2 regions of the Mesorhizobium sp. WSM1343 genome follow, and region 1 is predicted to be linked to the other one. Evidence: predicted binding sites of a transcription regulator. Region 1 holds the regulator's gene; the other holds the start of a gene.
The links. Region 1 encodes HrcA, which represses chaperone genes, less so after heat shock. Its sites were predicted from a motif close to GTTAGCACTCNCNNNNNGNGAGTGCTAAC; they were not measured.
Positions count from the first base shown of each region.

Region 1 (3,931 bases):
GGGGCGCTCAGGCTCGACATCTAAAAAACTAAGCCACTGCCATCTGCTGCAAACTCACCAGGCGCTGGATGCCTTTCTTGGCCAGGCCCATCAGGTCCGCGAACTGCTCCTCGGAGAAAGGCTCGCCCTCGGCGGTGCCCTGGATCTCGACGATGCCACCCTTGCCTGTCATGACGAAATTGGCGTCGGTGCCGGCCGCGGAATCCTCGATATAGTCGAGGTCGATGACCGGCTGGCCGTCATGGATGCCGCAGGAGATCGCAGCGACATGATCCTTCAGCACCTTGGCGACGCTGGCCATCTGGCGCGCTTCCATCCAGCGCAGGCAGTCATACAGCGCCACCCAGCCGCCGGTGATCGAGGCGGTGCGGGTGCCGCCATCGGCCTGGATGACGTCGCAGTCGACGGTGATCTGCTGTTCGCCCAGCGCCTGCAAATCGACCACGGCGCGCAAGGAGCGGCCGATCAGCCGCTGGATTTCCAGCGTGCGGCCGCCCTGCTTGCCGGCCGAAGCCTCACGGCGCATGCGCTCGCCGGTCGAGCGCGGCAGCATGCCGTATTCCGCCGTCACCCAGCCCTTGCCGGAGTTGCGCATCCAACCCGGCACTTTTTCCTCGAGGCTGGCCGTGCACAGGACATGCGTGTCGCCGAACTTCACCAGGCATGAGCCTTCGGCATGCTTGGAGACGCCACGCTCGAAGGAGATGGCACGCATTTCGTCGAATTGGCGTTTGGAAGGGCGCATTCAGGGCTGCTTTCTTGTCATTTTTTCGGAATCTTGGCCGGCTTGTAACCGCATGGGACGCGTGGCGCAAAGGAAAATGGCCTGACGATCGGACACAGACACCGGGTTGCGCGGGTGCGGTGTAAGTCTGTATCCTTGGGCCGGAGGTTTTTGGCCGTATGACCAAGGCAGTCGATCCGAGTTCGCAGTCGCCCGCGCTTCAGTCGCCAGTATTCCAGGCGCTCGACATGCGTTCCCGCGACATCTTCCGGCGCATCGTCGATTCCTATCTCAGGGACGGTGAACCGGTGGGATCGCGCAGCCTGTCGCGTATCCTGCCGTCTTCACTGTCGCCGGCGACCATCCGCAACGTGATGAGCGACCTCGAGCATCTCGGCCTGATCTACGCGCCGCACATTTCGGCCGGCCGGCTGCCGACGCAGGCCGGCCTGCGTTTCTTCGTCGATGCCTTCATGGAGCTTGGCGACCTTTCCGACGAGGAGCGCCGCGCCATCGAGGCACAGGTGCGGGCGTCCGGTTCCGGTGCGACGCTGGAGCACATGCTGACCGAGGCCAGCCAGATGCTGTCGGGCATGTCGCGCGGCGCCGGCCTGGTGCTGGCCGCCAAGAACGAGGTGGCGCTGAAGCACATCGAATTCATCCAGCTCGAACCGACCAAGGCGCTGGCGGTGCTGGTGTCGCAGAATGGCGACGTCGAGAACCGCGTCGTCGACCTGCCCGCCGGCATCACCGTCTCGCAACTGCACGAGGCCTCGAATTTCCTCAACGCCCATATACGCGGCCGCACGCTTGCCGAGGCGCGGATCGAGATCGCTCGCATCAAGGAAGAAACCAGGGCCGCGCTCGACACGCTGTCGCAGGACCTGGTGGAGAAGGGGCTGGCGGTGTGGGCCGGTGCCGACAGCGGCCTGCCGGCACGGCTCATCGTGCGCGGGCGTGCCAATCTGCTTGAAAACGTCACCGCCCAGGCCGACATCGAGCTGCTGCGCCATCTGTTCGAGGACATGGAGACGCAGGACGGGCTTATCCAGCTGCTTGACCTCGCCGAGCAGGGCTCGGGTGTGCGCATCTTCATCGGCTCGGAAAACAAGCTGTTTTCGCTGTCGGGCTCGTCGCTGGTCGTCGCCCCCTATCGCGACAAGGATGCCCGCGTCGTCGGCGCGCTCGGCGTCATCGGCCCGACCCGGCTGAATTACGCGCGCATCGTCCCAATGGTCGACTATACGGCGCAGCTGATTTCACGCATGCTGCGCTGAGCTGATCCAACCGAGGAGACGACGATGGCGCTCGAAGAATTCAAGGCCCGGATCAGCCTGCTGCTGGAGGAGATGGTCAACCAGCCGGAAGACCAGCACGAGATCCAGGAGCAGCTGCGCGAAAAGCTACGGGAAATGCGCGCCATGGGCCTGCCGCTGCCGGCTGACCTCGTCGAGTTGGAAAAACGCCTCGACGACGATTTCTACGCCGCCGGGACCTGAACCGGAAAACCGCAAGCTTCCTTCACCTCATCGTGTGCCGTGGAACGATCGACGAAACCGGTCGTTCCTGTTTTCACGCCCGAACATTGGAGGACCGAATGATGCGTTTTGCCGGCCCCGCACTTTCCGCCGCACTGTTTGTCTCGACCGCTTCATTCGCCCAGCAGGCGGACGAGCCGGTGCTGAAAGGCGCGGCCGCCTTCGGCGACTGGCGAGCGGACAAGCCGGGCACACGCCGCCTGATCAGACCGGATGATCTGCCCAAGCCCAATGCCACCCGGTCGACCTCGAACAGCGCCGGCATCGCGGACATGCCGGCAGACGCGAAGCTGCAACTGCCGCCGGGTTTCTCGGCCGAGCTGGTTGCATCGGGCATCGACAATCCACGCGTCGTGCGCGTCGCACCGAATGGCGACCTGTTCGTCGCCGACAGCAAAGCCAACCAGGTCCGCATCTATCGCCTCGCCGAAGGCAGTGCGAAGCCGGCGCAGGACGGCATCTTTGCCGGCAATCTCAACCGGCCCTATGGCATTGCCTTCTATCCGCCGGGCGCTGACCCGCAATGGGTCTATGTCGCCAACAGCGACAGCATCGTGCGCTTTGCCTACCGCAATGGCGACCTGAAGGCCTCCGGCGACCCGGAAACCATCGTCGGCAACATCCCCGCCAGTCATCACTGGACCCGCGATATCGCCTTCTCGCCGGACGGCAAGACGCTTTACCTTTCGGTCGGCTCGGGATCGAATGTCGCCGAGGACATGGGCCGGGAGCCGAAAGGCGGACTCGATGCCTGGGCGAAATCGCAGCCGCTGGGTGCAGCCTGGGGTTCTGAAGACGGCCGCGCCGACGTGCTGGCCTTCGATCCCGATGGCAAGAACGGCCGCATCTTTGCCGCCGGCTTGCGCAACTGCTCGGGTATGACTGTGCAGCCGGCGACCGGCGCGCTGTGGTGCGTCGTCAACGAACGCGATGCGCTTGGCGACAATGTGCCGCCCGAATACGCGACCGTGGTCAAGGAGGGTGCTTTCTATGGCTGGCCCTGGTACTATATCGGCAACAATGAGGATCCGCGCCACAAGGGTGAGCGCCCCGATCTTGCCGGCAAAACGACCGTTCCCGATGTGCTGATGCAGGCGCATTCGGCGCCGCTCACCATCGCCTTCTACGAGGGGAAGAGCTTTCCAGCTGAATACAAGGGCGATGCTTTCGTCGCTCTGCACGGGTCATGGAACCGCGGCAACCGGACCGGCTACAAGGTGGTGCGGTTGCTGTTCAAGGACGGCAAGCCGACCGGCGCGTATGAGGATTTCATCACCGGCTTCGTCGTTTCCAACGGTGAGGTCTGGGGCCGGCCGGTCGGCGTGGCGATTGCGAGCGACGGTGCGCTGATCGTCAGCGAGGACGGCAACGGCACGATCTGGCGTGTCACCCATGGCGACGGTCCGTCCTGATCTGCTCAGGTAACGCAGGCCCCCTCACCCGGATTGCCAACCGAATTGCGAAGAGCAATTCGGGACAATCCGACCTCTCCCCGAGGAGGAGTCGGCAGACGCTGGCGCCCGTCTCTTCTCCCCTCGGGGAGAAGGTGGCCGCGAAGCGGCCGGATGAGGGGGCTTCGTAAGGCGAGCCCTCGATATCTGGTGCAATAGAATCCGGCCCCAGGGAATTCAATCTTGGCCTGTCCCATGCAATAAAACGCTCTGATCCG
Region 1 is NZ_CM148370.1:822,369-826,299, forward strand. Features, by position in the region: gene rph (ribonuclease PH) at 29-745, opposite strand; gene hrcA (heat-inducible transcriptional repressor HrcA) at 904-2,001, shown strand; gene AC0NIL_RS03900 (hypothetical protein) at 2,026-2,223, shown strand; gene AC0NIL_RS03905 (PQQ-dependent sugar dehydrogenase) at 2,322-3,674, shown strand.

Region 2 (3,931 bases), 2.1 Mb from region 1:
GCCTCTGCTCTCTTCCTTCGAATGCAAACGCGGGTTAAAGCAGCGCCGGCAGCACTTAGCTCAGGGGAAGAGCGCCAGTCGCAGTACTGGAGGCCCTCGGTCGAGACGGGGCGGGCTGCCGCTTGAGGCGTGAAGGATCGCAGCGTGCGCGGGATGCGAGGTCCGGCAAAGGGTTGGCGCTGCCGGGCAGCAAACCTGGCCGCAATATGTGCTGGCGGACGGTCTGAAGATCGTGCCGAAAATTCTGAACAGTCCCTCGGGATTAACCTTTCCGTAAATATTTGGCCGCTACTTCAACAGCCATGGCCTCGTGGCGGAGCGGCTACGCTGGAGACGGCAAATCTCTGAAGCCTCGGTTCGATTCCGAGGCGAGGCCTCCAAAATTTCGCGTCGAACAGCAGTCCCAATCTGCCCCAAGGGCAGTCAGTCCCCACGAATAGATTTGTGCGTTACGAAGGCGGTGCGGACCGGACGTTAAAGCAGTCCTGTCTTGCATTTGGCATGCCGGCACGCGCGAAAAGAGTGGTATGGAAGGGAGTCGAGCGTTCTTGCTTCGCTTTTTCCTGACATTCGAGGCCTTTCGTGCGTGAACCGTCGCTGCTGCCCGTCTTTGGAAAACTTGGCCTCAAGGCTCCTGCTGCCCTGGCGGCGGCACCGGCCTCGTCGGCAGGTGTGTCGCACCTGCGGAAGCTTCTGGCCGTGCATGGCGGCATGGTGCTGAAACTGTCGGTCGTCGCCTGGACGGTGCTGATCCTGGGCGCCGTGTTTTTCACGATGCAAGGCTGACCGGCATGGCCAACCGCTACACGCTGCGTATGGAGCTTCCCCAGAGCTGGAGCATCATCGATGTCTTCACCGGCCAGCCTGCGGTGGTCCGGCAAAAGGTGATGGTCGGGATGGGGCCGCGCGAGGCCGAGGACATGGTCGTGCAGATGAATGTCCGCGATGTCAAACGCCGCGAACGGGCCGAGCGCAAGGCCTGATCCGTAGCGGCCCGCCGGCGGAAGCCTGCCGCACCGCAAATCAAGGGATTCCCGTGAGAGCCAGCCTGAAGCAGAAGATACTGGAGGTTTGCGACCGCAAGATCTCCGAGAAGGGGGCCGGCGTCGGCGTGTCGTTCTATGCGTTTTTCGCCAACAGAAACGACAACCCCGAACTCCTGATGGAAGCCGCCGAATGGTGGATCAGAACCCACCGCCTCGACCATTTCGAAAAGGCTGCGAAGATACGCGCGATGGTCGAGGAGATGGATCTTTAATCGTCGTTTTGAGCGACATGCAATGGACTGATCAGCCGAAATCGGACGCCGTCAGAACATACATGCTCTTGTGGGTGCGGTCGTAGGCCTTCGACGCGACCTCGCGGATGGCACTGCTCTCGGTGTCGAATGTCTGGAGATAACCGGCTTCATCGGCCGCGGTTCCCGGCCGCATCTTGGCCATGGCGTCGGCGGCGACGGAAAACGAGATCTGGAACATGCCGTCATGGCCGACGAAACGAATGCGCTGGCCCGCCTCGTCATAGCTGCGGCTGCGGTTGGGGAAGGTGAGGCTCATGTGTTGGCCTCCGTGACTTTCTTGGTCACCCGCTTCTTCTTCGGCGTCGGATTGAGGGCCTCGGCGACACGATCAGCCTCTTCCTTGGCCAGCCGAAGCTCCCTCAGCCTTGCCGTCTTGATCTCCCTGGCTCTTGCCTCGGACATATATTCAGCGGTCGCCTTGTTTTTCTCCGCTGTCTTCTTCTGCTTGTCGACAAAGCGGGCTTCAGCTTTTTCCATGATCGTCTGATTGCCTTCGGCCATCGAAGAAATCTCCCTTGTGCCTGAAACCGTGAAAGTGAACTTGTCCGATAAATAGGCACTCGATCGGCAAAATTCAATCTTTTGAATTATTTGACATTCTGCGGATATCACGAAACGGCCAGCCGAAATAATACTTTTGAATATTTAATGTGGCCGCGAATAATTTTTGGCACTCCTATCTATCGAGTGCCAACGCGTCTATAGAGGAGGGGCGTGGCCGCCTGTGCCGGCCCCCAGAAAGAAAGTTCCCATGAAATTTCGGCCACTCCACGACCGCGTCGTCATTCGTCGCGCCGAAGGCGATATCAAATCCAAGTGCGGGATCATCATCCCCGACACTGCCAAGGAAAAGCCGCAGGAGGGCGAAGTCATCGCTGTCGGCCCTGGCGCACGCGACGAAAACGGCGTGCTTGTTCCGCTCGACGTCAAGGCCGGCGACTTCATCCTGTTCGGCAAATGGTCGGGCACCGAGGTCAAGATCGACGGCGAGGACCTTCTGATCATGAAGGAAGCCGACATCATGGGCGTCATCGACAAGGACGAGACTGGCATCATCGACAAGGGCGAGACCGCTGCAACCGACAAGACCGTGGCCGCCAAGAAAGCTGCCTGACCTTATTTTCTCCGAACGTACTGGATAAAAATCATGTCTGCCAAGGAAATCAAATTCTCCACCGACGCGCGCGACCGCATGCTGCGCGGCGTCGAGATCCTTACCAATGCTGTGAAGGTCACGCTCGGCCCCAAGGGCCGCAACGTCATCATCGACAAGGCCTACGGCGCGCCGCGCATCACCAAGGACGGCGTCACCGTCGCCAAGGAAATCGAGCTTGCCGACAAGTTCGAGAACATGGGCGCCCAGATGGTGCGCGAAGTGGCCTCGAAGACCAACGACCTCGCCGGTGACGGCACCACCACCGCCACGGTGCTGGCCGCCTCGATCCTGCGCGAAGGCGCCAAGCTGGTCGCCGCCGGCATGAATCCCATGGATTTGAAGCGCGGCATCGACCAGGCGGTTTCCGCCGTGGTCAAGGAAATCCAGGCGCGCGCCAAGAAGGTCAAGTCGTCGGCCGAGATCGCGCAGGTCGGCACCATCGCCGCCAATGGCGATGCCAGCGTCGGCGAGATGATCGCCAAGGCTATGGACAAGGTCGGCAATGACGGCGTCATCACCGTCGAGGAAGCCAAGACCGCAGAGACCGAACTCGACGTCGTCGAAGGCATGCAGTTCGACCGCGGCTATCTCTCGCCCTATTTCGTCACCAATGCCGACAAGATGCGCGTCGAGCTGGAAGAGCCCTACATCCTCATCCACGAGAAGAAGCTCGGCAATCTGCAGGCGATGCTGCCGATCCTCGAAGCGGTGGTGCAGAGCGGCAGGCCGCTGCTGATCATCTCCGAGGACGTCGAGGGCGAGGCTCTGGCGACGCTGGTCGTCAACAAGCTGCGCGGCGGCCTCAAGGTCGCGGCCGTCAAGGCGCCTGGCTTCGGCGATCGCCGCAAGGCGATGCTGGAAGACATCGCCGTGCTGACATCAGGCCAGATGATCTCGGAAGATCTCGGCATCAAGCTCGAAAACGTCACCATCGAGATGCTCGGCCGCGCCAAGCGCGTGCTGATCGAGAAGGACACCACCACGATCATCGACGGTGCCGGCACCAAGGCGACCATCCAGGCGCGCGTCGCTCAGATCAAGGGCCAGATCGAGGAGACGACGTCAGACTACGACAAGGAAAAGCTGCAGGAGCGGCTGGCCAAGCTCGCCGGCGGCGTTGCCGTCATCCGCGTCGGCGGCGTCACCGAGTCGGAAGTCAAGGAAAAGAAGGACCGCATCGACGATGCGCTGAACGCCACCCGCGCGGCGGTCGAGGAAGGCATCGTGCCCGGCGGCGGCGTCGCTCTGCTGCGTGCCCGCTCGGCGCTTGGCGGCCTGACCGGCGCCAATGCCGATGTCACGGCCGGCATCACGATCGTGCTGCGGGCGCTCGAAGCGCCGATCCGCCAGATCGCCGAGAATTCCGGCGTCGAAGGCTCAATCGTCGTCGGCAAGCTCACCGACAGCAAGGACCACAATCAGGGTTTTGACGCCCAGAACGAGGTCTATGTCGACATGATCAAGGCAGGCATCGT
Region 2 is NZ_CM148370.1:2,926,475-2,930,405, forward strand. Features, by position in the region: tRNA gene AC0NIL_RS14050 (tRNA-Cys) at 305-380, shown strand; gene AC0NIL_RS14055 (hypothetical protein) at 583-786, shown strand; gene AC0NIL_RS14060 (hypothetical protein) at 792-983, shown strand; gene AC0NIL_RS14065 (DUF6500 family protein) at 1,037-1,258, shown strand; gene AC0NIL_RS14070 (DUF1488 family protein) at 1,290-1,556, opposite strand; gene AC0NIL_RS14075 (hypothetical protein) at 1,553-1,801, opposite strand; gene AC0NIL_RS14080 (co-chaperone GroES) at 2,052-2,414, shown strand; gene groL (chaperonin GroEL) at 2,448-3,931, shown strand, end outside.
Region 2: a site for HrcA is predicted at 1,967-1,995, ahead of AC0NIL_RS14080 (co-chaperone GroES). Genes of this name have one in related genera too.